One region of the Streptomyces sp. NPDC107528 genome, then DNA from elsewhere that is predicted to be linked to it. Evidence: riboswitches for the same ligand, from Rfam matches in the RefSeq annotation. Region 1 holds a riboswitch; each other region holds the start of a gene.
The links. A riboswitch is a leader RNA that binds a small molecule or an ion and turns the genes downstream of it on or off. The one in region 1 is predicted to bind cobalamin.

Region 1 (7,872 bases):
CCCGTCGCGAAGAACGCGACCAGCCGGCCGATCATGTGCTGCTCGCCCTCGGAGAGCTTCGCCAGGTCGGCGACGTCCGAGTGGAGGTCGACCTCCTCGACGGTCCAGGTGTTCTTGATCGCGTCGCGGTAGCGCTCGTAGAAGTCCGGGTAACGCATGGGGCGCAGGGTCAGCTCGAAGCCCGGGTCGAGAAGGTTGGCGTTACGGGTGGTCATTACTGGCAGGCCTCGCAGGACTCGGGGTTTTCCAGGGAGCAGGCGACGGCGTCGGGCTCGGCGACCTGCTGGACGGGGATGGTCTTCTCGGGCTGGGCGGCCTGACCCTGGGCGGCGCGGGCGATGCGGGTCGCCGGGCGCGAGCGCAGGTAGTACGTCGTCTTCAGACCCGACTTCCAGGCGTACGCGTACATCGAGGAGAGCTTGCCGATGGTCGGCGTCTCCAGGAACAGGTTCAGCGACTGTGCCTGGTCGAGGAACGGGGTCCGCTGTGCCGCCATGTCGATCAGGCCGCGCTGCGGGATCTCCCACGCCGTGCGGTAGAGCCGCCGTACGTCCTCGGGGATCCAGGCGAACTCCTGCACCGAGCCGTTCGCCTCACGCAGCGCCTCACGGGTGCGGGCGTCCCAGACGCCGAGCTCCTTGAGCTCGTTGACCAGGTAGGAGTTGACCTGGAGGAACTCGCCGGAGAGCGTCTCGCGCTTGAACAGGTTGGAGACCTGCGGCTCGATGCACTCGTAGACACCGGCGATCGACGCGATGGTCGCGGTGGGCGCGATGGCGAGGAGCAGGGAGTTGCGCATGCCGGTCGTGGCGATACGGCTGCGCAGGGCCGCCCAGCGCTCCGGCCAGGTCAGCTCGACGTCGTAGTGGTCGGGGTGCAGAACACCCCTGGCGGTACGGGTCTTCTCCCAGGCCGGCAGCGGGCCGTTGCGCTCGGCGAGGTCGGTGGAGGCCTCGTAGGCGGCGAGCATGATGCGCTCGGCGATCCGGGTGGACAGGGCTTTCGCCTCGGCCGAGTCGAAGGGCAGGCGCAGTTTGAAGAAGACGTCCTGCAGGCCCATCGCGCCGAGTCCGACCGGCCGCCATTTCGCGTTCGACCGACCCGCCTGCTCGGTCGGGTAGAAGTTGATGTCGACGACCCGGTCGAGGAACGTGACGGCCGTGCGGACGGTCGCGTCCAGCCGCTCCCAGTCGATGTCGCCGGTCATCGTGTTCACGAAGGCGCCGAGGTTGACCGACCCCAGGTTGCAGACCGCCGTCTCCCCGTCGTCCGTGACCTCCAGGATCTCCGTGCAGAGGTTGGAGGAGTGCACGACATGGCCCGGCAGGGCCGTCTGGTTGGCGGTGCGGTTGGCGGCGTCCTTGAAGGTCATCCAGCCGTTGCCGGTCTGCGCGAGGGTACGCATCATGCGGCCGTACAGGTCACGGGCCGGGATGGTCTTCTTCGCGAGCCCGGCCGCCTCCGCCTTGCGGTACGCCGCGTCGAACTCCTCGCCCCACAGGTCGACGAGATCCGGCACGTCCGACGGCGAGAACAGCGACCACGACTCGTCGGCGTTGACCCGGCGCATGAACTCGTCCGGGATCCAGTGCGCGAGGTTCAGGTTGTGCGTACGGCGGGCGTCCTCACCGGTGTTGTCCCGCAGCTCCAGGAACTCCTCGATGTCGGAGTGCCAGGTCTCCAGGTAGACCGCGGCGGCCCCCTTGCGCCGGCCGCCCTGGTTCACCGCGGCGACCGAGGCGTCGAGGGTCTTCAGGAACGGGACGATGCCGTTGGAGTGCCCGTTGGTGCCGCGGATCAGCGAACCCCGGGAGCGGATGCGGGAGTACGACAGGCCGATGCCGCCGGCGTGCTTCGAGAGGCGGGCGACCTGGTGGTAGCGGTCGTAGATGGAGTCCAGCTCGTCCTTGGGGGAGTCGAGGAGGTAGCAGGACGACATCTGGGGGTGCCGGGTGCCGGAGTTGAAGAGGGTGGGGGAGGAGGGGAGGTAGTCGAGGCGGCTCATGAGCCCGTAGAGCGCGGCGACTTCGTCCACCGACCGGGCGGTGTCGTCCTCGGCGAGACCGGCGGCGACGCGCAGCATGAAGTGCTGGGGCGTCTCGACGACCTTGCGGGTGATGGGGTGCCGCAGGAGGTAGCGGCTGTGCAGGGTGCGCAGCCCGAAGTAGCCGAAACGGTCGTCGCCGTCCGTGTCGACCAGCGCGTCGAGGCGGGCCGCGTGCAGGCGCACGAACTCGGCGGTCCGGTCGGCGATCAGGCCCTCGCGGTGCCCGACCGCGACCGACCCGGTGAAGGACGTGACGCCCTGCGAGGCGGCTTCGGCGGCGATGGAGAGGGTCAGCAGCCGGGCGGCGAGCCTGCTGTAGGCGGGGTCCTCGGAGATCAGGCCGGCCGCCGCCTCGGTGGCCAGCTCGCGCAGCTCCGCCTCGTCCGCGAACGCGGACCGGCCGCGCAGCGCGGCGGCGGCGACCCGGCCGGGGTCGGCGTCGGGGAGGTCGGCGGTCAGCTCGGTCAGGATCCGCAGCAGATCGGCACCGTGGCCCGCAGGGCCTCCGTTGAGGGTGGCGGTGGGAGACGGGTGGGCGGTTCCCGGAGCGTCCTCGTCCGTGAGGACGGTAGGAACGGCTGAGGCCGGATCTGCGGGCGCGATGGTCACGTGGGGGCTCTCCCTCGCTCGGCACGGGGGCCTCGGCGAGGGCAGGGGGCAGCACACGAGCGCACACGGCGTCGCGTCCACCGGCCCATTCCGCGAGGCCCGGACGTCGGGCGCACCGGCCGGGTGGCCGGGCGCGCTGTCGGCAGGTCCTCGGACTGACTCCTGCGCACGCCGGTCCTGGAACAGACATGCACAAGTACACCGTTGCGGGACAGTTCCGGATTCGCACCGGATTCCCCTGCGGCGACAGCGAGCATGAGCATACATCTTGTGCTCACCCGCCACGCCACCCCCAGATGTTGTGTCGTGCTGGTTTCAGAGCGTCAACTTGTGGGTGAGGAGCGTGATGTCGGCGAGGTGCGGGATCGGGCTCCGGTCCCGCTCGGGCATGCGGACGAAGCCCGGGGTTCGTGGATCGCCGTCCTGGAGGCCGGCCTGGGCGGTGATCTCGCCGAGGGCCGCCGGGTTGCGGGGGTTCCGGGAGTGCTTCGCCTTCGACCGGTACGGCAGGCGCGGGAACGTCTTCTGCGAGTGGCACCGGCGGCAGATCTGGGACGTGCTGTGCCGGGCGGATCGGCCCGGACGAGAGGAGGCGGCTGCGCGGCGGCAACATGGACCAGTGCCGCGCCGCCCTCGCCCGGATCGCGCGCAACGCGGACAAGCTCGGCCTGGCGGAGGGCTTCGAGCGCAAGGTCCGTTTCCCGCACAGCATCATCCAGGCCTACTTCGGCTACCGGGTGCTGTGGCAGCCGGGCGAGCGGGGAGCCGGCGAGCGCGTCGAGCAGGTGCTCCAGCCACCCGGACCCAGCCGCGAACAGCTCATGGCCCTGGTGCTGTTGTCGCGCCGCCGGGCGGCGCGGGTCAGGGCCCGCCGGGAAGGCGTACGGGCCGAGGTGACGAAGGAGGTCGAGGAACGGCTTCGACGGTCACGGGTGCGCGGGCGCACCCTGGCCCACCGGCTCTGCAAGGCCGCGGAACGCCGCACCGACGATCCGAAGGCGCTCGATCTCTACGCGGCCGCCGTGGAGATCGAGAGCGTGGAGGACTCTCCACGGCTGCTGGGCGACATCCTGGACGAAGTGCGCGGGACCTGGACCGGTTTCAAGGGCGACCGGCGCAGGCTCGACGACGCCAAACTGAGGCTGCTCAGGCAACTCGGAGCCGCCCTGCGCAGCGTCTCCGACCGGATCGACACCACCCCGCTCTACGAACAGCTCGTCCAGATCGGTGTGAAGGAACCCTCCTGCTCGATACGCCTGGCCGTCGCCCAGGAGTTCGGCAGCGGCGGCAATCCGGCCTTCGCCGTGGTCCGCGGGCGGATCGGGCTGAACACCGACCCCGGGCAGGAGTACAGCGACCGGCTCGGCGAGCTGAAGGCCTGGAAACGCGGTGAGTACGAGCAGTGGGCCGAGCGCATGGCGCGGGCGCGGGCGACGGGCGCGCCCTCACGGGCCAGGACCGAGCGCATCGGGCGGCTGCAGCAGGACCGGCGCGAGCTCAATGAGGAGTACCGCAGGAAACGGGTCGTTCTGTTCCGGGAGTTCGTGATGCGTGCCTGGATGATCCCCATGCTGCTGGGCTCCGTCGACGAGGCACACCGTGACGAGGCCCGCGAACGCCTCACCAAGTGGCTGCGCCATCTGGACCCGAAGGCGACCGGCGGCGCCCCCGATCTGCCGCTCGCCCTGGAGGCCGCGCTGGCCCAGGGCTTCAAGTACGCGGCCAACCGCCGGATCCGGCATCCGCGGGCCTACCAGGGGGGTCGCGCGGACCTGATCCGGCAGGCGGAGACCGTGCTCCAGCAGTCCCGGTGCTGGTACGCGCAGCTCATGCTGCTCCAGGCGCTGTGCCTGTGGAGGCTTCCCGACACCGTCGGCTCCACGAGCGGGAGCGGCACGCGACGCCGGGCGGGGACGGGCACGACGACGGGCGCGAGCCGCCACGGGCGCTGGGCGGAGCGACCCCCGTGCAGACCGTGGAGCGCTGGCTGTCGATGGCCGGCACGGCGAACCGGGCACCCGGGCATCCCGAGGCGAACGGTGCGTCGCCCCCGCGGCCCCTGCATCCGTTCGTCGCCGAGGCGGGGGACCTGGTGGCCCTCACCCTGGAGACCGGGCAACCCGAGCGTTTCCTCTGGATCGACGAGAAGGGCGTCGCCGACAACATCGGCGCGCGCACCGGCAACCCCCGGCACTACAGCAAGCACAACCTGTGGATCCCGCCCTCGGTCGGCTGGAGCACCCTCGACGCGCGCGCCCAGTGCCTGGTCGCCGACGTGCTGGTGTTGCTGAACCTCATCGAACGGGACGGGCATCCGGACGAGGTCGAGGAGCGGATGATCCGCGCGGAGCAGCCGGGGACGTCGTCACTCCCGCCGTGCATCCGCAGCGATCGCCGCCCGCTGCGGCCCGACCTGCGGGCCGGCATGGCGGACCCGCCCGCGCCGGGGACGACCTGTCCGCCCGACTGCAAGTTCCAGCTCTGCCCCTACCCGCCCCGGGGCTGTGTGCCGCGCGGGGAGATCCGGGAGCCGTTCTGCCGCCAGCAGCAAGGCCTTTTGGCGGGGCGAGTACGCCGATGTCTTCCCAGGGGCCTGCGCAGGAAGACACCGCACTGGGTCAGCATGCGGGTGCGCGAACTCGACGGTTTCTGGCAGCAAATGGCCGGGCGCACGCGCAGCTAGTGCGGTACGCCCGGCCTTCTGCCTACTGGGTCAGTGGCTCGTCCCCGCCGTGGCCGGCGGCAGCTCGACCTGGACGCCCGGGTCGCCCGCGTCCGCCGTGTAGTCCTCCGGCTTCGTCTCGTCGATGCCCTCGGGGGCCTTGGCGGCCTTCAGGACGAAGGTCAGGACCACCGTCACCACCACGTTCAGCACGAACGCCGTGAGGCCGATGTAGCCGATCTCGCCGATGCCCGGGATCTCCTTCGCCGAACCGCCGAAGTGCTTCTGGGTCGGGGAAGCGACGCCGTACGCGGCAACCGTGCCGTAGATCATGCCGACGGCCCAGCCGGCCAGCAGGGCCCAGCGGTGGAACCAGCGTGTGAACAGGCCGCCGACCAGGGCCGGGAAGGTCTGCAGGATCCAGATGCCGCCCAGCAGCTGGAAGTTGATGGCGACCGTCTTGTCCATGGTGAGGACGAAGACCAGCGCGCCCACCTTCACCAGCAGGGACACGATCTTGGAGACCTTGGTCTCCTGTGCGGGCGTCGCGTCCGGCTTGATGAAGTCCTTGTAGATGTTGCGGGTGAAGAGGTTCGCAGCCGCGATCGACATGATCGCCGCCGGCACCAGCGCACCGATGCCGATCGCCGCGAAGGCGACGCCCGCGAACCAGGCGGGGAACATCGTCTCGAACAGCTGCGGAATCGCCAGCTGGCCGTTCTGCACCTTGATGCCGGCCGCGATCGCCATGAAGCCCAGCAGCGCCAGCAGGCCCAGCATCAGGGAGTACAGCGGCAGGATCGTGGTGTTGCGGCGGATCACCTCACGGCTGCGCGAGGACAGCGTCGCGGTGATCGAGTGCGGGTACATGAACAGCGCGAGCGCGGAGCCCAGCGCCAGCGTGGCGTACGTCCACTGCCCCGCCTCGGCCGGGACCAGCGAACCGCGCGGCGCGCCCGTGGCCGGGTTGGTCTGGCTGTACGCCTCGCCCGCCTTGGCGAAGATCTCGTCGAAGCCGCCGAGCTTGATCGGGATGTAGATGATCGCCACCGCGATGACGATGTAGATCAGCGTGTCCTTCACGAACGCGATCAGCGCGGGCGCGCGCAGGCCCGAGGAGTAGGTGTACGCGGCCAGCACACCGAACGCGATGAGCAGCGGCAGGTCCTTGATGAACCAGTTGGTGTTCTCACCGCCGCCGACGCCCATCACGTCCAGCACGGCCTGGATGCCGACCAGCTGGAGCGCGATGTACGGCATCGTCGCCAGGATGCCGGTGACGGCCACCGCCAGCGACAGGCTCTTCGAGCCGAAGCGACCGCGCACGAAGTCCGAGGTCGTCACATAGCCGTGCTTGTGGGAGACCGACCACAGGCGGGGCAGGAACGTGAAGATCAGGGGGTACACGAGGATCGTGTACGGCACGGCGAAGAAGCCGGCCGCGCCCGCCGCGTAGATCGCCGCGGGTACGGCGACGAAGGTGTACGCCGTGTACAGGTCGCCGCCGAGCAGGAACCAGGTGACCCAGGTGCCGAACGACCGGCCGCCCAGGCCCCATTCGTCGAGGCTGTTCTCGTTCTCGGCCTTGCGCCAGCGCGCGGCCAGGAAGCCCATGACCGTGACGGCCAGGAAGAAGAAGATGAAGACGCCGAGCGCGACGCCGTTCACGCCGTCGTTCACTGCGACGCACCGCCCTTCCGGGAGCCGCGGGCGCGCTGGTCACGCTGCCACAGCTTGTACGCGACCATGGTCAGCACCGTGGAGAGCAGGACCCACAGCATCTGGTACCAGTAGAAGAACGGGATGCCGGCGAACTCCGGATCGGTCTTGGCGTACGAACCGACCCACAACATCGCCACGAAGGGCGCGACGAGACAGAGGCCGATGACGACCCGTACGGGTGTCACCACCGGCTCTCTGTTCACTTCTGGGGCATCTGACATCTGACGGCTCCGTCCCCTCACTGATCACCTGAGAAACGCCCGGGCAATGTAGGTGACGGTGCAACGACAGCGGAAGACCCTGTCCGCATATCGGATGTGGAGGGTTGGTGTGCACGCCGACCGGGCGCTCAGCAGCAGCGGAACCCCTGGCGTGGATCTGCTTCCTGACGGTCCGTCCGCATCCGCTCGAAGTCGCGCCGGGAGGGCACTTCCGCGTCCGGGTGCTCATGCCGTACGTGGGTGACATAGCGGTCATATGCCGACTCGTCGGTCAACTCTCGCACGTACCAGCGCACACTACTGAACACCCGCCGAAGACTGACTGCTCGCCTCAGCGACCGCACGGCGTTCCTCCTCCTTCTCCTCCTTGGTCGGGAACAGCCCCGCCGGAGCCGTGATCTTCGACTCGACGTACGGCGCCTCGCTGAGCGTGGACAGCGCCGGGCGGCGCACGTGCCGGACGCAGACGCGGGTGGCGTCGACGATCACGACGACGATCAGGAGCGCGAGGACCGCGGTGAGGACGCCGTCCACCGTGGAGTTGGTGACCACGGTGTGCATGTCGTCCATGCTCTTGGCCGGCGGCAGGACCTCACCGCGGTCGATGGCGT
Region 2 (7,872 bases), on a different contig from region 1:
CAGCGCCTTGAGGATGTGCCCGATCTCGTCCGTCGTACGGGCGAGACGCGGCACGACCTCGTTGCAGGCGAACTCCAGCACGGCGACGGCGTCGGGCAGTTCGGTGCCGAGGACGGCACGGATCAGCGCACGGCTCTCCGCAACGGCCCAGCCGCGCTCCTCCATGCCCTCCGCGATCCGCCGGCACAGCTGCTCCAGCAGGTCGATCGCGTCGGCGGCCGTGCGGGATGGGCCGTCGACCAGATCCGACAGCTCCACGGGCACCTTCAACGGTGCGCCCGGCTCGCCCAGCAGCTCCTTCTCGTCGAGCCCGAAGTGAGCGGCCAGCGAGGCCCTCAGGCCCGGCAGGGCATTGGCCTGTCCGCCCCACACCTGCGAGGCGCGCAGCACGGCGAGCACGAGGTTCACGCGCGGCTCCGCCTCCGGCCCGCCGCCGAGGATGTGCAGTCCGTCGCGGATCTGTACGTCCTTGATCTCGCACAGATAGCCGTCGATGTGCATGACGAACTCGTCGAAATCGTCGTCGTCCGGCTGGTCGTCGACGTGCAGGTCGTGATGGAGTTCGGCCGCCTTGACCAGCGTCCAGATCTGCGCGCGCACCGCCGGGGCCTTCGTCGGGTCCAGGTCGGAGACGAGCGCGTACTCGTCGAGCAGCTGCTCCAGCTTGGCCAGGTCGCCGTAGGTGTCGGCCCGTGCCATCGGCGGCACCAGGTGGTCGACGACGGTGGCGTGTCCGCGCCGCTTGGCCTGGGTGCCCTCGCCCGGGTCGTTGACGATGAACGGGTAGATCAGCGGCAGGTCCCCCAGGACGGCGTCCGGCGCGCACCCGCCGCTGAGTCCCAGCCCCTTGCCCGGCAGCCACTCCATCGTGCCGTGCTTGCCCATGTGCACGATCGCGTCGGCGCCGAAGCTCTCGTCCAGCCACCTGTACGCCGCCATGTAGTGGTGCGACGGCGGCATGTCCGGGTCGTGGTAGATCGCGATCGGGTTCTCGCCGAAGCCGCGCGGCGGCTGGATCATCACGACGACGTTCCCGAACTGGAGCGACGCGAGGACGATGTCGTCCCCGTCGACGTACAGCGACCCCGGCGGCTCGCCCCACGCCTGAAGCATGCCGTCCCTCAGTTCCGGGTCGAGCTTGTCGAACCACGCCTGATAGTCGGCGAGCGGCACGCGAGCGGGCGCAGCCGCGAGCTGGTCCTCGGTGAGCCACTCGACGTCGTGCCCGCCCGCCTCGATGAGCCGGTGGATCAGCTCGTCGCCGTTGTCCGGGTACTCGGTGAGGCCGTACCCGGCGTCCCTGAGCGCGTCCAGCACCCGCACCGCCGAGGCGGGCGTGTCCAGGCCCACCGCGTTGCCGACACGCGAGTGCTTGGTCGGGTAGGCGGTGAAGACGAGCGCGAGCTTCTTGTCGCCGTTCGCCTTGTGCTTCAACTGGGCGTGCCGTACGGCGATCCCGGCGACCCGCCCGGCCCGCTCCGGGTCGGCGACGTACACGGGCACGTCGTCCGGGCCCTGCTCCTTGAAGGAGAACGGCACGGTGACGAGCCGGCCGTCGAACTCGGGGATCGCGACCTGCATCGCCGCGTCCATGGGGGAGAGGGCGGCGTCGGACTCGTCCCACGCGGCCCGCGAAGAGGTGAGGCAAAGACCTTGCAGCACCGGCACGTTCAGCTCGGCGAGCCGGCCGATGTCCCACGCCTCCTCGTCGCCGCCCGCCGACGCCTGCGAGGCGTGCGTGCCGCCGGCCGCGAGGACGGTGGCGACCAGGGCGTCGGCCTTGCCGAGGATCTCGTACAGCTCCGGGTCCGCGCCGCGCAGCGAACCGCAGTACACGGGCAGGGCGTTGGCCCCCCGCGCCTCGACGGCGTCACACAGGGTGTCCACGAAGGCGGTGTTGCCGCTCAGCTCATGCGCCCGGTAGAAGAGCACGCCGACGGTCGGACGGCCCTCGACGAAGGGCCGCTCGCCATGGACGCCGTACTCCGGCATCTTCTGCGGCTCGACGAACCCCTCGCCCGTCAGCAGCACGGTGTCGGAGAGGAACCGCGCGAGTTCGGTGAGGTTGGCGGGCCCGCCCTCGACGAGGTACCTCAGCGCCTCGGCCACCACACCGGCCGGGACGGACGACTCGGCCATCAGCTCCGCGTCCGGGACGGCCTCGCCGCCGAGCAGCACGGTCGGGATGCCCGCGGCCTTCAGCGCGGCGAGCCCGTCCTCCCAGGCACGCTTGCCGCCCAGTAGCCGTACGACGGCGATGTCCGAGCCCTCGATGAGCGCGGGCAGCTCCTCGGCGACGTCCACGCGGGTCGGATTGCCGATCCGGTACGAGGCACCGGAGGCGGCCCTGGCCGCCAGCAGGTCCGTGTCGGCGGTCGACAACAACAACACAGTGCTCATGCGGGCGCTCCCGGTGGAATGAAAGGCAGTCCTTGCGGCGCGCCCGACTCGATGAGCCGCCAGAGCGCGTCCGTGTCAGCGTGCTGTTCGATCAGGTCGCCGAGCCGGTCGAGCTGCTCCTCGCGCAGCGCGGCGAACGACGTGTCGGGGGCCGGCACGAAGCGGCGGCCCGCGGCGGCGGCCACCTCGCGCAGGAAGGCCCGCCGGAAACCGTCCGACTCCAGCGAGCCGTGCCAGTGCGTGCCCCAGGTCTGGCCGACCCGGCAGCCGTCGAGGAAGGCTTCCCCGCCATGGATCTCGGCGACCCCGTGGTGGATCTCGTACCCCGCGACATGCTCGCCGAGGGCTTCTCCCACCGGCCGGGTGAGGGTCTTCTCGCGGGCGAACCGCACCCGCACGGGCAGGACGCCGAGCCCCTCGACATGACCCTGCCGGCTCTCGACCTCGTCCTCGATGTGCTCGCCGAGGACCTGGAAGCCGCCGCAGATGCCGAGGACGGGCCGTCCTTCGGCGACCCTGCGCTTCAGGGCCTGCGCGAGCCCCCGCTCCCGCAGCCACTCCAGCGCGCGGACCGTTCCCCGGGTCCCCGGAACGATGACGAGATCCGCGTCCGCCAGCTCCTCCGGCCGGTCCACGAACCGCACGACGACACCGGGTTCGGCGGCCAGGGCGTCGACGTCGGTGAAGTTGGACATGAGCGGGACGGCACAGACGGCGACCCGCAGCACGTCCTCGCCGACGGGCGGGGCGACGTTCGACTCCCGCACGGTCCCGCGCAGGGACACCCGCAGCCCGTCCTCCTCGTCGATGCCGAGGCCGTGCTGGAAGGGGAGGATGCCGTAGGTGTGGCGTCCGGTGAGGCCGTGCAGCATGTCGATGCCCGGCTCCAGGAGGCTGACGTCCCCGCGGAACTTGTTCACCAGGAACCCGGCGACGAGCGCCTGGTCCTCGGGCGAGAGAAGGGCGACCGTCCCGAAGAAGGAGGCGAACACGCCACCGCGGTCGATGTCACCCACCACCAGCACGGGCAGCCCGGCATTGCGGGCGATCCCCATGTTGACGATGTCGGTCCGCCGCAGATTGATCTCCGCCGGAGAGCCGGCCCCCTCACAGATCACCGCGTCATACGTGCCCCGCAACTCGGCGAGACAGTCGAGCACGGTCCCGAGCAGCTGCTGCTGCCGCCCGCCGTGCAGCCTCTCCCCGGGGGTCGGCCCCCCAGACCCCCCGAAGAAACCGCGTGCGCTCAGCTCACCCACCGGCTTGCCCAGCAGCACCACCTGACTGCTCTGCTCACCACCGGGCTTGAGCAGCACGGGATTCATCAGCGCGGTCGGCTCGACCCGGCACGCCTGTGCCTGCATGGCCTGCGCCCGCCCGATTTCGGCGCCCTCGCGCGTGACGAACGAGTTGAGGGACATGTTCTGCGCCTTGAACGGCGCGACCTTCACTCCCTGGCGCACCAGCCACCGGCAGATCCCGGCGGTGACGACGCTCTTGCCCGCGTCGGACGTGGTGCCGGCGACGAGGAGACCACCGCCCGTCATGAGGTACGTCCCTTCACGATGTGGCGCGCGGCGACACAGACGCCGAGCGCCAGCCAGCCCACGCGCTTCGACAGCCGTACGGCCCGTTCGATGTCCCGCGTGCCGACGGCCCGCCCGTCCCCGTTCAGCACGGGCCGACGCTCGACGCGTCCGCCGTAGGACAGCGTCCCGCCCAGCCGCACCCCGAGCGCCCCCGCGAACGAGGCCTCCACGGGACCGGCGTTGGGGCTCGGATGCTTGGCGGCGTCGGTACGCCAGGCCCGTACCGCTCCACGGGGGTCGGCCCCGGCGACGGCGGCGAGTACGGCGGTCAGCCGCGACCCCGGCCACCCCGCCACGTCGTCGAGCCTCGCCGAAGCCCAGCCGTACCGGCGGTACTTGGGCGACTTGTGCCCGACCATGGCATCGAGCGTGTTCACGGCCCGGAACCCGACCAGCCCGGGAACGCCGGCCACGGCGCCCCACACCAGCGCACCCACGACCGCGTCGGAGGTGTTCTCGGCGACGGACTCCACGACCGCCCGTGCGATCCCGTCCGCGTCCAGCGCCTGTGGATCCCGCCCGCACAGATGCGGCAGCCGGGCACGTGCGCCCGCGATGTCCCCCGCTTCGAGCGCCTGCCCGATGACCCGGGCCTCCCGGGCGAGCGAAGTCCCCCCGACGACCGCCCAGGTGGCGGCGCCGGTCAGCGCGACGGAGGCGGCTGGCGACGTACGTACGGCACGGGCTGCGGCGGCACCGAGCGCCAGGGCGCCACCGGCGCACACGGCGGTGTGTACCGCACCCCATGCGCGGTGGTCGCGCCACAACACCCGTTCCACGGCGGCGGCGGTCCTTCCGAACACGGCGACCGGATGCCCTCGGCGAGGATCGCCGAGCAACAGATCACCGAGAAGGCCGGCGGCGGCGCCGTACGCGAATACGCGATCGGCACGCATCGGGGTCAGCCGATCGTCGAGTCAGACGAGGGTCCGGTTCTGCATGTCGATCGGCAGGCGTGCATCGCGTTATGTCCTCACTCAGGGTGTCCGCGCCCTGGTTCGACGAGATCGGCGGTGAGAGTTCCTGGCTCCCGGGGCTATCTACCCCGGTGACAGTGGCGGGACCGCGCCGGATTCACACCGGCTTCCTCTCCTGCCGCCGCACATGGCTCCGGCAGTCCACCACGGGGTTGGAACGGCCGTCAACTTGCCGTTGACCTGCGAAGGGAGAGTGTGCGAAGGCCCACACAGCAGTGAGGTGCGAGACGGTGATCCGTCCCGCACCTCGGTGTTTCAGGTGATGCGCGCCGTGCGTCAGGCCACGATCAGATAGATGCCGTACGCCACTGCCGCCGCGCAGGCCGCGAAGCACGCGTACGCGCCGGTGACCGCGAGAGAGGCCGAGTCGCCCTGCGCCACGGCCCGTTCGCGCCGGGACAGGCCCGCGATGCCGAGGGTGAACAGGCCCACCAGGGCCACGGTGACCACGAGGCTGACGCCGAAGACGGAGCCGAGTGCCGCCCAGTCGATCTTCATGCTGCTGCTTTCTCGAGTGAGTGAGGGGGAGTGACTGGAGTGACCGGCTGCATCAGACCGTGGCCTTCGAAGGCTTCGGCTCCGAGGACTGGGCCGGGATGGTGGCCGTGAGTTCCTCGGTCGCCGTGCCCACGGGCGGCGGGGTCACGGCGGCCATGGCCGTGGTCACCACGCCGGCCGGCTCGTCGGACTCGTTGACGTTGGTGTGGTCGATGACCTCGCGACGGGAGATCTTCCAGATCGCGGCGCTGGAGGCGACCAGGAAGACCGCGACGACACCCGTGCCCCAGGCGCCGAAGCCCGTCACGTACTCCGCGATCGCGCCGACCAGCGCGGCGGCCGGGAGGGTGAGGCCCCAGGCGACGAACATGCGGGTCGCCGTCGACCAGCGGACCACGCCGCCCTTGCGGCCGAGGCCCGCGCCCATCACCGCGCCGGAGACGGAGTGCGTGGTGGACAGGGAGAAGCCGAGGTGGGAGGAGGCCAGGATGACGGTGGCCGCGCTGGTCTGGGCGGCGAAGCCCTGCTGCGGCTGAAGGTCGGTCAGGCCCTTGCCCATGGTGCGGATGATGCGCCAGCCGCCGAGGTAGGTGCCGAGCGCGATGGCCAGGCCCGCGGAGAGGATGACCCACATGGGCGGGTCGGAGTCGGGCGCGAGGGTGCCGCCGGCGACCAGGGCGAGGGTGATGATGCCCATCGTCTTCTGCGCGTCGTTGGTGCCGTGGGCCAGGGAGACCAGGCCGGCGGAGGCGATCTGGCCGGCGCGGTAGCCCTTCTTGGCGGACTCGCCGTCGGCCTTCTTGCCGAGCGAGTAGGTCAGGCGTGTGGCCAGCAGCGCCGCGATTCCCGCGACCAGCGGGGCGGCGATCGCCGGGATCAGCACCTTGGTGACGAGCGCGTCGCCGTGGACCGCGCCGACGCCGGCCGAGGCGATGGTGGCGCCGATCAGACCGCCCATCAGGGCGTGCGAGGAGCTGGAGGGCAGGCCCACCAGCCAGGTCAGCAGATTCCAGAGGATCGCGCCGACCAACGCGGCGAAGATGACCTCGGGACGGATGCCGGTCTCGTCGACGAGACCCTTGGAGATCGTGTTGGCGACCTCCACGGAGAGGAAAGCGCCTACAAGGTTCAGCGCGGCGGACATGGCCACCGCGACCTTGGGCTTGAGCGCACCGGTCGAGATGGTGGTGGCCATCGCGTTGGCGGTGTCGTGGAAACCGTTCGTGAAATCGAACGCGAGTGCGGTTACCACCACAATCGCGAGGATCAGCGAGAAGTTTTCCATTTACCCAGGCAATCGTTCGAGGTCATTGGCTGGATGAACGTAGGTAACCTGAGTGAACGGAAGGTGAACTGGGGTGAGCCGCACGGTGTCCGTAGGAGGGGGTTAATCGTCCGGTGGGCGAGGCCCCTGTCCCTCGGCCGTCGCGCGGCCCAGGCGCCGCAAGGTCAGTAGCCTCGGGCAAGCTTTTTCAGCTGGCTCATGGACCCGTTGAAGAGATTTTGGTCACCGGGCAGGCTCCCGCTGCCGTTGTCGTACTGCCAGATGGTCCAGAACTGCCATCCGGCCGGCAGCGCCCCCGCGCTGGAGGAGTCGTAGCGCGCTATCCATAGCGCGTGGTTCGAGGCGAAGGCGCGGCTGCCGCCGGTGCAGTTGTTCCACCAGTGCGTGGTCGTGTAGATCACCGGACGGCGCCCGGTCAGCCGCTTCACCTCGTTGCTGAAGGACTGGATCCAGCTGACCATCTTCGCCTTGCTCAGCCCGTAGCACTTGTGCTTGCTGTACGGGTTGTACTCGATGTCGAGGGCGGGCGGCAGAGTCCAGCCGTCGGACCGCCAACTGCCGCCGTTGCGCACGAAGTAGGCGGCCTGCGTCCTGCCCGACGACTTGTTCGGCAGCGCGAAGTGGTAGGCGCCGCGGATCAGGCCGGCGTTGCGGGAGCCGTTGTACTGCTGGCCGAAGTAGGGGTTGCGGTAGGTGTGGGACTCGGTCGCCTTGACGTAGACGAACTTGGCGCCCTTGCTCTTCGAGCTCTGCCAGTTGACGTTCTTCTGGTGGGAAGAGACGTCATGGCCCTTGGGTTTGCCGGCGGCCGCGGCCGGTGTCTCGGCGAGTGCGGTTCCGCCGAGCGTGAGCGCTGCGACGGATATCGCGAGGAGGCGGGAGCGGTGACGGGACGGTTTGCGATCACGGGCCATATTTCCCCCCGGAATGGCGGCGTGCACGACAAATCAGCCAGAGGCTACGGGAAGATCGTTGAATCCTGATCGATCCCAGGCCAAGCTGGAGAGAGGTGGGGTATGTCCCGGTATGCACTCTGCCGGACGCCGGTCTTCCCCCCTTAAAGTGCCCCGGCCCGGCGGCGACTTGATGCCGGGCCGCCGCCGTGCCTGGCAGGATCGCCGCA
Region 3 (7,872 bases), on a different contig from region 1:
GCCCTGCGTCGCGGCCATCGCCTCGACACATGTGCGCGTGACGTTGTTGAACACGTCCTGCGCGGTCAGCGACCAGCCCGAGGTCTGCGAATGGGTGCGCAGGGACAGCGACTTGGAGTTCTGCGGGTCGAACTGCTTCACCAGCTTCGCCCACAGCAGCCGCGCCGCCCGCAGCTTGGCGACCTCCATGAAGAAGTTCATGCCGATCGCCCAGAAGAACGACAGCCGGGGCGCGAACGCGTCCACGTCCAGGCCCGCCTCACGGCCCGCGCGGATGTACTCCACCCCGTCCGCGAGCGTGTACGCCAGCTCCAGGTCGGCCGTGGCACCGGCCTCCTGGATGTGGTACCCGGAGATGGAGATCGAGTTGTAGCGCGGCATCCGCTGCGAGGTGAAGGCGAAGATGTCGGAGATGATCCGCATCGACGGCTTCGGCGGATAGATGTAGGTGTTGCGGACCATGAACTCCTTGAGGATGTCGTTCTGAATGGTCCCGGCCAGCTTCTCGGGCGGTACGCCCTGTTCCTCCGCCGCCACGATGTACAGCGCCAGCACCGGCAGCACGGCGCCGTTCATCGTCATCGACACGGTCATCTTGTCCAGCGGGATGCCGTCGAAGAGCTGGCGCATGTCGTAGATCGAGTCGATCGCCACGCCCGCCATGCCGACGTCGCCCGTCACACGCGGGTGGTCGCTGTCGTAGCCCCGGTGGGTCGGCAGGTCGAAGGCGACCGACAGGCCCTTCTGGCCGGCGGCCAGGTTGCGCCGGTAGAACGCGTTGGACTCCTCGGCGGTCGAGAAGCCCGCGTACTGGCGGATCGTCCAGGGCTGGTTGACGTACATCGTCGGGTACGGGCCGCGCAGATACGGCGCCATGCCCGGGTAGGTGCCCAGGAAGTCCAGGCCCTCCAGGTCACGGCCGGTGTACAGCGGCTTGACCGCGATGCCTTCCGGGGTCTCCCACAGGGGCTCGTCCCCGCCAGTGGCCTGCTTGACGGCCGTGCGCCACTCGTCGGCGCCGCCCGCGGCGGCCGGGGTCCCCAGCTCGATCCCGGAGAAGTCGGGGATTCCCATCAGGACACTCCCATGCGGTCGAGGGCGGCGGACAGCACGGCGACCGCGTCGCAGCCCGCGAAGACGTAACTGTCGACATCGGTGTACTGCCCGGGGCGGCCCGCGAGGAACACGTGTGTGGCGCCCGCCGACCTGAACTCGGCGGCCTCGGCCTCGGCCTGCTCCTCGTAGAGGGCGTCACTGGAGCACAGGCACACCTCCGTGGCGCCGCTCTCCTCGAAGGTGCCCTCGGTGACCGGCTCGACGCCGCCCGCCTGGAAGAGGTTCGAGGCGAAGGTGAGGCGTGCGGTGTGCGCGGCGGCCGGGCCGAGCGCGGCCAGGAAGATCCGCGGCCGGGAGCCCGTGGCGGCCAGGTGGGCGTCGGAGCGGGCGCGCAGTGCCTCGTACGCCTCGTCGCGGCGGACCCGCGGGAGGCCGCCGGACCGGGGCTCCGGCGCGGGCGCACGCTCCACGGGCGGCTCGGTGAGGTTCGGGAACTCGCTGACGCCGGTGATCGGTTCGCGCCGCTTGGCGAGCTTGCCGGTGCGCGCCTGCCACGTCTCGGCGAGGTCCTGGCCCAGCTGGCCGGAGCGCAACGCGGCCGCCTGGCCGCCGGCCTGCTCGATCCGCTGGAAGAACGCCCAGCCCGCCCGGGCCAGTTCGTCGGTGAGGGACTCCACGTACCAGGAGCCGCCCGCCGGGTCGATCACCCGGGCGAGGTGCGACTCCTCGATGAGGATGGTCGAGGTGTTGCGGGCGATACGCCGCGCGAACGCGTCCGGCAGGCCGAGCGCGTGGTCGAAGGGCAGCACGGTCACGGCGTCGGCGCCGCCGACCCCGGCGGCCAGCGTGGCGACCGTCGTGCGCAGCATGTTCACCCAGGGGTCCCGGCGCGTCATCATCACCGGCGAGGTGACGGCGTGCTGCACCTGAGCGCTGGGCGCCCCGCAGACCTCGGTCACCCGCGCCCACAGCCGGCGCGCGGCCCGCAGCTTGGCGATCGTCAGGAACTGGTCGGCGGTGGCCGCATAGCGGAACTCCAGCTGGGCGCAGGCCTGTTCGGCCGTCAGCCCCGCCTCGGTGAGCTCGCGCAGATACGCGACACCGGTCGCCAGCGAGGAGCCCAGCTCCTGGGCGGCCGAGCCACCGGCCTCGTGGTACGGCAGCGCGTCCACGGTCAGCGCCCGCAGCCCCGGGTACTCCTCGGCGCACTGCCGGGCCAGCGCGGCGACCGGCGCGAACTGTGAGGACGTGCCCGTACGGGCCTCATGGCCGAGCGGGTCGGCGCCGAGGTTGCCGCGTGCCGCCTCCTTGGCGACGCCCCGCTCCGCGTACTGGCGCAGCAGCTCCCGTGCGGCGGGCTCCACGTCGGCGCCGGCGTCGAGGACGACGGGGGCCAGGTCGAGATAGACACCCTCCAGGGCCCGGCCGAGCGACGACACCGGGATGCCGGCCTCGCCGAGGACCAGCCAGAGCGAGGTGACGCCGTTCTCCAGGTCCGCGAGCACCAGGCCGTCCGTGAGCGCCGTGTGCCGCTGCCGCAGGTCCCAGCCGCCGGCCGTGCTGCCCTCGGCGCGACCGCCGCGGACGAACGGGGCGAATCCGGGCAGGCCGGGATCGGGCGCGGCTTCGCGCGAGGTGTAGAGGGGGCGGGTGCGCAGCCCGTCCTCCAACGCAGTGGACAGGGCGTCTTCCGCAGCCGGGCCCGAGACGTCCTTGCCCGACTTGCGCAGCACGCCTTCCACCAGGCGTTGCCATTGCTCATGGGTTGCGTCAGGGAACTCGGCGGCCAGCGAGAGCCCGTCGTCAGGCAGGACCGTCATGCTCGGATGCTAGGTCAGATCATCAAAGGAGCAGCAGAGGGCACGGCTGTGACCTTGCCCTCTTCCAGGTTGTGACCTGAGTCTCCGCACCCTGTCGAGCCTCCGGAAACCCGGACGAACGACCCGGCCACGAGCTGGGCTTGATAGCCTCCGGGAGCCAGTCGAGCCACACCCGAGGCCAGGGAATCCGGTGCGAATCCGGAACTGACGCGCAGCGGTGAGGGGGACCGGCGGGGCACAGACGCACGCCACTGGGAGACCGGGAAGGCGCCCCGTCGGGACGAACCCGAGTCCGAAGACCTGCTGGCACCTCCACGCCCCCGCGCGGAGGACGTCCGTAGGCCAGGCTCCGCGTACGAGCCCCGACAACCGAGGCACGCCTGTGTACCGTTTTGCCCTCCGTCCCGCCGCCCTGCTGCTCGCGCCCGCCCTCCTGCTCACCGCGTGCGGCGGCTCGGGAAGCGGCAGCGCCGAGGACACCGGGAAGTCCGCCGCCGCGGGCTACCCCGTCACCCTCGACAACTGCGGCCACAAGGTCACCCTGAAGGCGCCCCCGAAGCGGGCCGTGTCCCTCAACCAGGGCACCACGGAGATCCTGCTCTCCCTCGGCCTCGCCGACCGGGTGGTCGGCACGTCGACCTGGACCGACCCGGTCATGAAGGGCCTGGAGAAGGCGAACGCCTCCGTGCCGCGGCTCGCGGACAACGCGCCCTCCTTCGAGAAGGTCCTGGACGCCGACCCCGACTTCGTGGCCTCCTCCTTCGTCTCCACCCTCGGCAAGGGCGGCGTCGCCACCCGCGAGCAGTTCGAGGAGCTGGACGTGCCCACCTACGTCTCGCCCTCCGACTGCTCGGCGGGCAAGGACAACGACAGCGGCGGCGACGGCTCGCGCTCCACCCCGCTCACCCTCGACACCGTGTACGGCGAGATACGCGACCTGGCCCGCGCGTTCGGCGTCGCCGACCGCGGCGAGAAGCTCGTCGCCGAGCTGAAGGAGCGGGTGCGCAAGTCCATCGCCCAGCTGGACGCCTCCGATGTCACCCTCATGTACTGGTTCGCCAACTCCCAGTCGCCCTACCTCGCGGGCTGCTGCGGCGCGCCGGGTGCCATCACCCGCGCCGTCGGCGCGCGCAACGCCTTCTCCGACACCCACGACGAGTGGCCCCAGATCGGCTGGGAGACCGTCGCCGACCGCGACCCCGACGTCCTCGTGATCGGCGACCTCACGCGCAAGCAGCAGACCGCGGAGACCGCCGGGGCCAAGATCCGCTTCCTGGAAACAGACCCCGCCACCCGCAATCTGACCGCCGTGAAGAAGAAGCGGTACGTCCTGCTCAGCGGGCAGGCGATGAACCCGTCCATCCGCACGGTCGAAGGGATCGAGAAGGTCGCCGCGGCCCTGCGCGACTTCGGGCTCGCCGGGCCCGCCGGGCCCGCAGGACCCTCAGGACCCGCCAAGTGAGCGTCCGTACGCCGCTGCTGACCCTCGGCGGCCTGGCGGCGCTGCTCGCGTCGGTCGCCGTCGCCGTGACGATCGGGCCGGCCGACATCTCCACGGCGGACGTGTGGGCGTCCGTGGCCGCCCATCTCGGCCTCGGCGAGGGCAGGTTGGCGCCGCTGCGGGACGGCATCGTGTGGAACCTGCGCATGCCGCGCACGCTGCTCGCCGCCGTGTGCGGGGCCGGGCTCGCCGTGTGCGGGGCGGTCATGCAGTCGCTGCTGCGCAATCCGCTGGCCGATCCGTTCGTCCTCGGCGTGTCCTCCGGCGCGTCCACGGGAGCGGTCGCCGTGGTCGTGCTGGGGGCCGGCGGGGGAGTGCTCTCGCTGTCGTCGGGTGCCTTCCTCGGCGCGCTGCTCTCCTTCGCCATGGTGCTGCTGCTCAGCCACGTCCTCGGCGGCAGCACGGACCGGGTCGTGCTGTCCGGGGTCGCGGCCATGCAGCTGTTCTCCGCGCTGACCTCGTTCATCGTGCTGACCTCCGCCGACGCCGAGACCACCCGGGGCGTGCTGTTCTGGCTGCTGGGCTCGCTCACCGGCGCCGACTGGGGACAGGTCCTGCTGTGCGCCGCCGTACTGGCCGTGGTCCTCGCCCTCTGCCTCGGGTACGCCCGCACCCTGGACGCCTTCGCCTTCGGGGACGACGCCGCCGCCGGACTCGGCGTCCGCGTCGCCCGCACCCGGCTGGTCCTGCTCTGCGCGACCGCACTGCTCACCGCCGCCCTGGTCAGCTGCGCCGGCGCGATCGGCTTCGTCGGCCTGGTCCTGCCGCACGCCACCCGGGCCCTCACCGGCTCCGGCCACGCCCGTCTGCTGCCGGTCACGGCACTGACCGGAGCCGTCTTCCTGGTGTGGGTGGACACCGTCGCCCGCACCATCCTCGACCCCCAGGAGGTCCCCGTGGGCGTCGTCACGTCCCTCATCGGCGTACCGGCCTTCATCGCCGTGCTCTACCGAGGACGGAGGACGGCGGCATGACCAGCCTGCGCGCGGACCGTGTCGTACGGCGCCTCGGCGACAAGGTCGTCGACGGCGTCACCCTCACCCTGACTCCCGGCGAGACCGTCGGCCTGCTCGGCCCCAACGGGTCCGGCAAGTCGACCCTGTTGAGACTCCTCGCCGGGGTGCTCGCCCCCACGGCCGGGGTCGTCTCCCTGGACGGACGCCCGCTGCCCGAGGCCGGCCGCCGCGCCACCGCCCGGCGGGTCGCCACCGTCGAACAGCACGCCCACACCCAGACCGAACTGACCGTCCGCGACGTCGTCGCCCTCGGCCGCATCCCGCACCGCCGTGCCTGGACGCCACCGACGGCCGCCGACGCCGAGGCCGTCACCGCGGCCCTCGCCCGCACCGGCCTCACCGACCGGGCCGCCCAGTCCTGGCACAGCCTCTCCGGCGGCGAACGCCAACGCACCCAGATCGCCCGCGCGCTCGCCCAGGAACCCCGCGAGCTCCTGCTCGACGAACCCACCAACCACCTCGACATCCAGCACCAACTCGACCTGCTGGCCCTCGTCGCGAACCTCCCGGTCACCACCGTGATCGCCCTGCACGACCTCAACCTCGCCGCGATGTACTGCGACCGCCTGCTCGTGCTGCGCGAAGGACGCGCGGTCGCCGAGGGCACCCCGGCAGACGTGCTGACACCGGCGCTCATCGAGCAGGTCTACGGCGTCCGTGCCGAGGTCACCGACGACCCCGGCCACCCGGTGATCCGCTTCCTGCGCCCGGCCGGCCCCGTGGGGCGGTGCTGACGTGCGGACACCCTCGGAACAGCCGGTGCCCAGCCGGATCGTGGTGTGCCGGGACTGCTGCTGCGGCACCCCGAAGGTGCCCGGAGTCGATCACGCGCAGCAGACCGCGCGACTCGCCGAGAACGCGCCGGTGCGCATCTCCGACTGCCTCGGCGTGTGCGAACACGCCAATGTGATCGTCGTCCAGCCCTCCGCCGCGGGCCGCGCCGCAGGCGGCCGTCCCGTCTGGCTCGGCCTCGTCAACGATCCCGACGCCACCGAGGACATCATCACCTGGGTCAGGGCCGGCGGCCCCGGCGTCGCACCCTGCCCCGACGTGCTCGACCTCTACACCTTCACTCCGCCCAGGCGCGCACGATGAATCGGACGATCACTCACGGGCCACTCACCACTCACACCGAACCAGCCCCGGCGGAAGGTTGAACCTCGAACGGGTAGTCCCTGAAGATCGGATGGACCGATCCGCGCGACAGCGAGGTGTCAGACCCGATGTTCACCACCCGCCCCACCCTCCAAGGCACGTTCGGCATGGTGTCCTCCACCCACTGGCTCGCCTCGCAGTCGGCGATGGCCGTACTGGAGGGCGGCGGCAACGCGTTTGACGCCGCCGTGGCGGGCGCGTTCGTGCTGCACGTCGTCGAGCCGCATCTCAACGGCCCGGCCGGCGAGGTGCCGATCCTGATCGCCCCGGCGGACGGCGAGGTGCGGGTGGTGTGCGGGCAGGGCGTGGCGCCCGCCGGGGCGACCGTCGCGCACTACCGGGGGCTAGGACTGGACCTCGTACCCGGGACCGGACCGCTCGCCGCCGCCGTGCCCGGCGCCTTCGACGCCTGGATGCTGCTGCTGCGGGACCACGGCACCAGGCCGCTCGCCGACGTGCTCAAGTACGCCATCGGGTACGCCGAACACGGGCACGCGCCCGTGGAGCGGGTCGGCGAGACCGTCGAGACCGTGCGGGAACTGTTCGAGACGGAGTGGCCGTCGTCGGCCGACGTGTACCTGCGGGACGGCAAGGCGCCCCGGCCCGGGGAGCTGTTTCGCAATCCCGCCCTCGCCGCCACCTGGAAGCGGCTGCTCGACGAGGTCGCCGGGGCCGGGGACCGGGTCGCGCAGATCGAGGCCGCGCGGGAGGTGTGGCGCTCCGGTTTCATCGCCGAGGCCCTCGCACGGCAGGCCCGGCGCCCCACGATGGACACCAGCGGCGAGCGGCACTCCGGCACACTCACGGCCGCCGACCTCGCCGCCTGGTCCGCGACCTACGAGGCACCGGCGACGTATGAGTGGAACGGCTGGACCGTGTGCAAGGCCGGCCCCTGGAGCCAGGGCCCGGTCCTCCTCCAGCAGCTCGCGCTCCTCCCGCCCGAACTGCCCCGGTACGGGTCCGCCGAGTACGTCCATCTGCTGATCGAGGGCTGCAAGCTGGCCATGGCCGACCGGGAGGCCTGGTACGGCGACGCGGCCGACGTACCGCTCGCCGCGCTGCTGTCCGACCGGTACAACGCGGACCGGCGGGAGCTGGTCGGCGAGAAGGCCTCCCACGAGCTGCGGCCCGGCAGCCCGGGCGGCCTCGCCCCGCGGCTGTGCGCGCACGCGCGCGTGGCGGCGGCCGAAGGGCCCGGCCTCGACGCGCTGGGCGGCGGGGAACCGACGGTCGCCAAGCGGCCGACCTCCCCGGTGCCGGGCGAGCCCGAGGTCTTTGCCGACGGGGGCACCCGCGGTGACACCTGCCACCTCGACATCGTCGA
Region 4 (7,872 bases), on a different contig from region 1:
CCGCAGGCTTCTGGTCGATGACCTCGACGGTGGTCCGCACACCGGCCTCGTCGGCCACCGCGACGGCGTGACCGAGTGCGGTGCGGCCGACCTCCTGGACGGCATCGCGGTGCGCGGTGTACTCCTCGCCGAGTGCGCCGGGCGCCGCCGCGCCGTAGACCAGCACGAGCGGCTCGCGAAACGCCGCCGACACCTCGATGGCGACGTGCAGTGCGCGGACCGCGCCCGGGGACTCGTCGTATCCGAGAACGATCGACATCTTCAGTGCTCCTTGTCGCCGTGCACGAGATCGGGGTCGGCAACCTCGGGGCGTTCCTCCCAGAAGGTGGGGGCCATCAGCCGCCACACGATCATGAGGATCACCCCCGCGAGAGTGATGCCGATGCCGATGACCAGCGGCGGGCCGAGCCCGAACCACGAGACGCCGCTGTAGGAGTTCTCGGGATCGGCCATGTCGCCGATCGACTCGACGAGCAGCCAGACCAGCAGTCCGGCACCGATCAGCGGGCCGAGGCCGATGAGCAGGAAGTTGTGCAGGCTCTCGGTGAGATGGCGGCGGTAGTAGACGGCGCAGGCGATGCCCGTGAGCGCGTAGTAGAACGCGATCAGCAGGGACAGCGCGGTGAGCGAGTCGAAGAGGGCGTTCTCGCTGATCTGACGGACGATCAAGTACCAGGCGATGGCGATGCCGGCCACCCACCACGTGCTCACGTCGGGGGTGCGGAAACGCGGGCTGATGTGACCGTAGTGGGACGGCAGCGCGTGCCGGCGGGCCATGGACAGCGCCGTGCGCGAGGCGGGGATGATCGTCGTCTGCGTGGAGGCGAGCCCGGAGGTGGAGACCGCCAGCAGCACCACCCAGTCCCAGCCGCCCATCGCCTCGTCCGCGAGGATGGCGAAGATGAACTCCTCCTCCGCGGCGTTCTCGGACAGGAACGCCGGCCCCGCGTAGGCGACGACCGCGTAGGCGACCGCCACATACGTCACCAGCAGGATGACCGTCGACCAGACGGCCGCCTTGCCCGGAGCGGTGGCGGAGTTCTCGACCTCCTCGGTGAGATTGACCGCCGACTCCCAGCCCCAGTAGATGAACACGCCCAGCAGCAGGCCGGCCGTCAGCCCGGCACCGCCCGCCCCGAAGGGGTCCAGCCAGCTGAACGCCGGGTCGACGGCGTCGAGGGTGCCGGTGTCGGCGTAGACCCTGTAGAGCGCCACCACGGCGAACGCGATCAGGCACGCGACCTGCGCGAGGATGAGGACGTTCTGCACCCGCGCCGACACCTCGGTGCCGATGACGCACACGGCCGTCATCACGATGATGAGCAGCACCGTGAGCAGCTGGCGCACGAACTCGTTCTCGGCCCAGCTGTCGAGACCGAAGGCCAGCAGGGCGAACGTCACCGCCACGTCCGCCAGCGAGCCGATCACCAGGACTCCGGTCATCGTGATGGCCCAGCCGCCGAGCCAGCCGGCCCACGGGCCCATCGCCCGGGTGACCCACGAGAAGGTCGTCCCGCAGTCCTGGTCGACCTTGTTGAGGTAGTAGAACGCCGAGGCGATCAGCAGCATCGGGACGAACGACGCGAGCATGACGCCGGGGGCGTAGACACCCACCAGCGCCACGACCGGGCCGATGGCCGCGGCCAGCGAGTACGCGGGCGAGGTGGCGTTGAGCCCGATGACGAGCGCGTCGACGAACCCGATCGCATCGGGCTTCAAGCCCGCGGCCTGCGGCGGGCCCGCGTCCGCGATGTCTTCGGCCATGTTCCCTCACTCCCTTTGGACGTGAATCCATACAACAGGGAGCTGCGAAACATTCAAGACATTGATGCCCTTGGCGGGCATATATGTCGTGTCGGGACGGCCGCTACTCCGGTGCCGGGACGAGCGCCGCCAGGTCGTCCGGGGTGCGGGGGCCCGCCGACGCGTCACCCAACAGCCCCTGCGCCCGCAGGAGTTGGGCCGCCGCGACCCCCCATGGGAGCCGCAGGCCGGCCTGCTGGAGGAGGTCGGTGCGGGCCAGCATCTTTGGTGCCGCCCCGATGCGTGCGCCGGACGGGGTGAGGAGCGCCGCGTCGTCGGCCCAGCGCAGGGCCAGATCGACGTCATGGGTGGCCATGACCACCGTGGTCCCGCTCGAGCGCAGTCCGTCGAGCGTGGCGAGCAGGCGTTCTTGCCCGTCCGGGTCGAGCCCGGCAGTCGGCTCGTCCAGGATCAGCACCCGGGGCCGCATCGCCACCGCGCCGGCGATGGCCGTGCGCTTGCGCTGCCCGTACGACAGCAGATGCGTGGGCCGGTCGGCCAGCGCACTGATGTCCAGCGCGGCGAGCGCCTCGGCGACCCGCACCCGCACCTCGGGGTCGGAGAGGCCGAGGTTCAGCGGGCCGAAGGACACGTCCTGGGCGACGGACGCGGCGAAGAGCTGGTCGTCCGGGTCCTGCACCACCAGCTGGACGGTCGTCCGCAGCCGGGTCAGCCCCTTGCGGTCGTACGTGACGGGCGTGCCCTGCACCGTCAACCGGCCGTCGTGCGGCCTGAGTCCGCCGCTGAGCAGCCGCATCAGCGTGGTCTTGCCGCTGCCGTTGCGACCGAGCAGCGCCAGTGCGCGCCCCTCGCGCACGTCGAAGTCGAGGCCGCTGAGCACGACGGGGCCGTCCTCGTAGGCGTAGGACGCGCCCCGCAGGGCGACCAGGGCGATGGGCTCGCTCATGGCAGGGCCTTCTCCAGTACGAGGGTGAGGGCGGCCAGCGCCGCGAGGAGGGCGCAACTTGCGGCCGTGAAGCGGGCGGAGACCCGGGCCTCGGGCACCAGGACACGCAGGGTGCCGTCGTAGCCGCGCCCGGCGAGCCCGGCCTGGAGCCGGGTGGCCCGGTCGAAGGCCCGTACGAAGGCGGTCGCGCCGAGCCCGGCCAGGGAACGCCACTCCGCGGCCCGGCTCGTGTGCCCCAGCCGGGCGGCCTGGGCGTCCCTGATGCGGCGCACGGAGTCCAGCAGCAGGAAGCTCATGCGGTACGTCACCAGGGCGACGTCCACGACGGGCGCGGGCACCCCCGCCTTCACGAGGCGGGGCAGCAGGTCGGACATGGGGGTGGTGAAGGCGAACAGCAGCACCCCGAGCGAGGCCGCCGAGGTGCGCAGGAGCAGTTCCCCGGCGCGCAGCGGGCCGTCGTCCGCGAGGGACACGAAGCCTTCCGGCCCGCCGACCTGGACGAGCAGGGTGACCGCGCCGGTCACGCAGAAGCCCAGCGGCACGCGGTAGGCACGCCACAGCCGCCGGCCCGGCACGCCCGCCGGGCCCAGCAGCACCACGAGGGACGTCAGGAGCACCAGGGCCGCGCCCGGCCAGGGCGGCAGCGAGATCGCGAGCAGGGTGAGACCGAGCCCGAGCACGGCCTTGTCCACGGGGTGACGGCGGCGCCAGCGACTGCTGTGCGCCGCCGCGTCGATCGGCAGCACGAGGGGTCAGGCCCTTTCGGCCGTGGACTCCTCGGCGGGCGCGGCGCCACCGGCCCCGCTCTCGGCGTCCCGCGACCGCTCCAGCGCCCGCTGCTCGCCCTGCCGCCTGCCCCGGTGCACGCCGAAGTAGTAGGCGAGGACACCGGCGCCGAGGGCCGCCTGGAGGGCGAACAGGGCCGACTCGATCTCACCGGACGGCGGCTCGTACAGCGGCGAGAACCAGGGCTCGTAGTCCGGCTTGATCTCGGTGATCGCGGTCTCGGCCTCGGCGTCGGCGCCCGTGAAGGGCTCCTCCTTGTGATCGCCGAGGCCCAGGGCCAGCGGCAGGACCGCGAGCGCGGCCACGACGATCAGCAGCAGGACGTTGATCTTCGTGTTCCTGCTCATCGGGCTCTTGCTCATCGGGCCACCGCCTCGGTCTCGGTCCGGGACTGCTTCTTGGCGAGGAGCACGCCCAGCCGGGTCAGCTCGCCCTTGCTGGACTGCACCAGCAGCCGCATCACGAGCACCGTGAGCAGTCCCTCGCTCACCGCGAGGGGGATCTGGGTGACGGCGAAGATGGAGCCGAACTTGCCGAGCGCGCCCAGGAATCCGCTGCTCGGATCGGGGAACGCGAGCGCCAGCTGGACGCTCGTGACGCAGTAGGTGGACAGGTCGGCGACGAACGCCCCGAAGAACACCGCCACCATCAGCGGCACGTCGTAGCGGCGCAGCAGTCTGTAGATCGCGTATCCGGCCCAGGGGCCGACGATCGCCATCGAGAAGACGTTGGCGCCGAGCGTGGTCAGGCCACCGTGCGCGAGCAGCAGCGCCTGGAAGAGCAGGGTGATGGTGCCCAGTACCGCCATGATCGGTGGCCGGAACAGGATGGCGCCCAGCCCGGTGCCGGTCGGATGCGAGCAGCTGCCGGTCACCGAGGGCAGCTTCAGCGCGGACAGGACGAACGTGAAGGCTCCGGAGGCGCCGAGGAGCAGCGTGCTCTCGGGGTGCTCCCTGACCTCACGGGTGAGCGAACGGACTCCGTGGACTACGAACGGCGCGGACGCGACGCCCCAGGCGACCGCGTGCGCCGGCGGGAGGAAACCCTCGGCTATGTGCATGGCTCAGCAGACCCTCTCCAGCACCTCGTGGATGGTTGACGCGCCTTGGCCGGTCTCCTGGCTGACGGGTACCACCGCCCGTGCTCCGCCTTCCCGGGTCCCGAAGGACCCAGTGGCTGCCCGTGAGGGCCAGAGCCGGACTTCCCGATTCACAGTGGCGAGGGCCGCACCGGCATCACACCGGATTTCCCGTTCACCAAGGCGTGGTGACAGTAGTGCCCGCACAGGGTGGCTGACAAGCGCGCCTCGGGGGCGTGAAAAGGGGCGTTCGCGCGCCGCAGGGCCGGGGCGGGCGGTCCGCCAACTCCGCAACCGTGCGTGAACCCTGGGTAACCGTATGCGGATCACTTACCAGAAGTTTGTGAATGCGGTGATCTGTCCGCGCTCCGGTGCCGAATCAAGTGCATGGAGGAATCCACGGCCCTGCTGGACGGATGCGGTGAACCGGCCGGCATCGAGAGAACCCTGGCCGCGGTGCTGGCCGAGGTCGTGCGGAGCGAGCAGGTTCCGGTCGACGATCACTTCTTCGACGACCTGGGCGCCGACTCACTGGTGATGGCGCACTTCTGCGCACGAGTCAGGAAGCGCGCGGATCTGCCGTCGGTGTCGATGAGGGACGTCTATCGCCACCCGACGATCAGGAGCCTGGCGACGGCGCTCGCGGATGCCGAGCCCGTGCCCCGGTCCGAACCGGCGGCTGTGCTCACGGCACCGGAGTCCCCGGCCCCGGCCCCGGCCCCGGCCGCGGCGGGCAAGCGGCAGTACGTCCTGTGCGGCGTCCTGCAGTTCCTGGCCTTCCTGGCGTACGTCTACCTCCTCGCCTTCGGCACCGCCCTGGGCTACGGGTGGATCTCCGCCGGATCGGGCGCACTCGACGTGTACCTGCGCTCGGTCCTGTTCGGAGGTGCGGTGTTTTTGGTCCTGTGCGTCCTCCCCGTCCTCGTGAAGTGGACCCTCGTAGGCCGGTGGACGCCTCAGCGCATACCCGTCTGGAGCGTGGCGTACGTCCGCTTCTGGATCGTCAAGACGCTGGTGCGGGCGGATCCCATGGTGCTGTTCAGCGGCTCCCCGCTCTATCTGCTCTACCTCAGGGCACTGGGCGCGAAGGTCGGGCGGGGCGCCGTGGTCCTCTCCCGGAACGTGCCCGTGTGCACCGACCTGTTCACCATCGGTGACGGCACGGTCATCCGCAAGGACTCGTTCTTCTCCTGCTACCGGGCGCACGCCGGACAGATCCAGACGGGCCCCGTCACCATCGGCAGGAACGTGCTGGTCAGCGAGGCCACCGTCCTCGACATCGACACATCGCTCGGCGACGGCGCCCAGCTCGGGCACGCCTCCTCACTGCACCGCGGGCAGACGGTGCCCGACGGCGAGCACTGGCACGGGTCCCCGGCACAGCGGACCGACGTGGACTACCAGGTGGTGGGCCGGGCCCGCTGCGGCGCGGTGCGCCGAGCGACCCACAGCGTTGTGCAACTGCTGCTCGCGCTGGCCGTGTACGTACCCCTGGCGGTCGGCGGGGTGGCCGCGCTGCTCGTCGAGGTCCCGCAGCTCAGCACGGCTCTGGAGCCGGGACCCGCGGTCTTCGCCGACGGATCGTTCTACCTCGAAGCCCTGGCGATGTCCTTCGTGCTCGTCTTCGGCGCCGTACCCGCCGGTCTCCTCGTCCTGACCGCCCTTCCGCGCCTGCTCAGCCTGACCATCACGCCGGGCAGGACCTACCGTCTGTACGGCTTCCACTTCGAGGTGCACCGGACGATCACGCTCCTGACCAACTGGCGCTTCCTGAAGCGTCTGTTCGGTGACAGCTCCGCCATCGTCCACTACCTGCGGGGCCTCGGATACGACCTCTCCCGCGTCGAGCAGACCGGGTCGAACTTCGGCACGGAGATGAAGCACGAGACGCCGTACCTGAGCTTCGTCGGGCGCGGCACGATGGTCGCCGACGGCCTGTCGATCATGAACGCCGATTTCTCCAGCACCGCGTTCCGGGTGTCCCGGGTGTCGATCGGGCCGCGCAACTTCCTCGGGAACCGGATCGCGTATCCCACGCGGGGCAGGACCGGCGACAACTGCCTGCTCGCGACGAAGGTGATGGTGCCGGTCGACGGGGAGGTCCGCGAAGGCGTCGGCCTGCTGGGCTCGCCGAGCTTCGAGATTCCGCGTTCGGTGCTGCGGGACAGCACGTTCGACCGGCTCAAGGGCCGTGAGGAGCTGCGGCGCGGCCTTGCCGCCAAGAACAGGCACAACGTCGCCACCATGGCCTGGTACCTGCTGTCGCGTTGGATCTTTGCCTTCGTTCTCATCCTTCTCGTCACGGCGGCCGCGGAGTTGTACGGGCCGCTCGGCGTGTCCGGGCTCATGCTGGCCGACCTCCTGGTCGTGCTGTGCACCATCGCGTACTTCGTGCTGGTCGAACGCGTCGTCACAGCGGTCCGTCCCCTGAAACCCCTCTTCTGCTCGATCTACACGCCGGACTTCTGGCAGCACGAGCGCTACTGGAAGGTGCCGTCGGAGACGTACCTGAGGATGCTCAACGGCACCCCGTTCAAGAACGTCGCCTGGCGGTTGCTGGGGGTGCGGCTCGGCCGCATGGTCTTCGACGACGGCTGCCATCTGACCGAACGGGCCATGGCCGCCATCGGGGACGGCTGCACGCTCAACCTGGGAAGCGTGGTCCAGTGCCACTCGCAGGAGGACGGCGCCTTCAAGTCCGACCGGAGCACGATCGGCTCCGGATGCACCCTCGGGGTAGGCGCTTTCGTCCACTACGGCGTGACGGTGGGCGACGGTGCGGTGCTCGCCCCGGACTCCTTCCTGATGAAGGGGGAGGCGGTCCCGCAGCAGGCCTGGTGGGGCGGGAATCCGGCACGGCCGATCCGCTCGTACGGCGAGGACGAGGTGAGGTCGGCCCCATGACATCCACGGCATCGACGGCATCGACGACCGCGGCTGCGGACGCCGCCCGGGCGTACTGGCGGGATGTGCTCGCCGCCGGCGGGGTCACCACCGTCCCTCGGTGGACCCTCGACCCGGTGTCCGGTGTCGCCACGCACGAGGCGCCGCTTCCCCAGGATCTGACGGACGCGCTGAGCCGCCTGACGGACGATCTGGCGGTACCCCTGCGCACGGTGCTGCTCGCCGCGCACGCCAAGGTTCTCGCCGCTCTGTCCGGCGAACACGAGGTCACGACCGGTTACGTCGCCGTACCGGCCGCGTCGCCGCTGCCCTGCCGGCTGACCGTCGACCCCGGCTCGTGGCGGACGCTGGTGCTCCACACCCACCGGACCGAGTCGGAACTGCTGCTGCACAA

Region 2: it holds a riboswitch for cobalamin, as region 1 does, so the genes downstream of both, ACZ7L5_RS09615 (cobalamin biosynthesis protein) here and ACZ7L5_RS21375 (ribonucleoside-diphosphate reductase subunit alpha) in region 1, are expected to answer to the same signal.
Region 3: it holds a riboswitch for cobalamin, as region 1 does, so the genes downstream of both, ACZ7L5_RS04465 (ABC transporter substrate-binding protein) here and ACZ7L5_RS21375 (ribonucleoside-diphosphate reductase subunit alpha) in region 1, are expected to answer to the same signal.
Region 4: it holds a riboswitch for cobalamin, as region 1 does, so the genes downstream of both, ACZ7L5_RS04735 (energy-coupling factor ABC transporter permease) here and ACZ7L5_RS21375 (ribonucleoside-diphosphate reductase subunit alpha) in region 1, are expected to answer to the same signal.

Annotation. Positions count from the first base shown of each region.
Region 1 covers NZ_JBVKAV010000006.1:347,869-355,740, forward strand. The annotation lists gene ACZ7L5_RS21370 (ribonucleotide-diphosphate reductase subunit beta) at 1-215, opposite strand, end outside; gene ACZ7L5_RS21375 (ribonucleoside-diphosphate reductase subunit alpha) at 215-2,656, opposite strand; cobalamin riboswitch at 2,781-2,919, opposite strand; gene ACZ7L5_RS21380 (hypothetical protein) at 3,268-4,947, shown strand; gene ACZ7L5_RS21385 (hypothetical protein) at 4,932-5,339, shown strand; gene mctP (monocarboxylate uptake permease MctP) at 5,370-6,998, opposite strand; gene ACZ7L5_RS21395 (DUF3311 domain-containing protein) at 6,995-7,261, opposite strand; gene ACZ7L5_RS21400 (YbdD/YjiX family protein) at 7,390-7,569, opposite strand; gene ACZ7L5_RS21405 (carbon starvation CstA family protein) at 7,559-7,872, opposite strand, start outside.
Region 2 covers NZ_JBVKAV010000002.1:999,812-1,007,683, forward strand. The annotation lists gene cobN (cobaltochelatase subunit CobN) at 1-2,400, opposite strand, end outside; gene ACZ7L5_RS09610 (cobyric acid synthase) at 2,397-3,947, opposite strand; gene ACZ7L5_RS09615 (cobalamin biosynthesis protein) at 3,944-4,885, opposite strand; cobalamin riboswitch at 4,988-5,127, opposite strand; gene ACZ7L5_RS09620 (hypothetical protein) at 5,243-5,464, opposite strand; gene ACZ7L5_RS09625 (inorganic phosphate transporter) at 5,517-6,749, opposite strand; gene ACZ7L5_RS09630 (lysozyme) at 6,914-7,663, opposite strand; gene ACZ7L5_RS09635 (class II aldolase/adducin family protein) at 7,872-7,872, shown strand, end outside.
Region 3 covers NZ_JBVKAV010000001.1:932,239-940,110, forward strand. The annotation lists gene scpA (methylmalonyl-CoA mutase) at 1-1,074, opposite strand, end outside; gene ACZ7L5_RS04460 (methylmalonyl-CoA mutase family protein) at 1,074-2,876, opposite strand; cobalamin riboswitch at 3,018-3,198, shown strand; gene ACZ7L5_RS04465 (ABC transporter substrate-binding protein) at 3,259-4,338, shown strand; gene ACZ7L5_RS04470 (FecCD family ABC transporter permease) at 4,335-5,351, shown strand; gene ACZ7L5_RS04475 (ABC transporter ATP-binding protein) at 5,348-6,127, shown strand; gene ACZ7L5_RS04480 ((2Fe-2S) ferredoxin domain-containing protein) at 6,129-6,488, shown strand; gene ACZ7L5_RS04485 (gamma-glutamyltransferase family protein) at 6,617-7,872, shown strand, end outside.
Region 4 covers NZ_JBVKAV010000001.1:986,191-994,062, forward strand. The annotation lists gene ACZ7L5_RS04710 (universal stress protein) at 1-259, opposite strand, end outside; gene ACZ7L5_RS04715 (APC family permease) at 262-1,764, opposite strand; gene ACZ7L5_RS04720 (ATP-binding cassette domain-containing protein) at 1,868-2,710, opposite strand; gene cbiQ (cobalt ECF transporter T component CbiQ) at 2,707-3,456, opposite strand; gene ACZ7L5_RS04730 (energy-coupling factor ABC transporter substrate-binding protein) at 3,463-3,843, opposite strand; gene ACZ7L5_RS04735 (energy-coupling factor ABC transporter permease) at 3,855-4,556, opposite strand; cobalamin riboswitch at 4,587-4,772, opposite strand; gene ACZ7L5_RS04740 (Pls/PosA family non-ribosomal peptide synthetase) at 4,962-7,478, shown strand; gene ACZ7L5_RS04745 (non-ribosomal peptide synthetase) at 7,475-7,872, shown strand, end outside.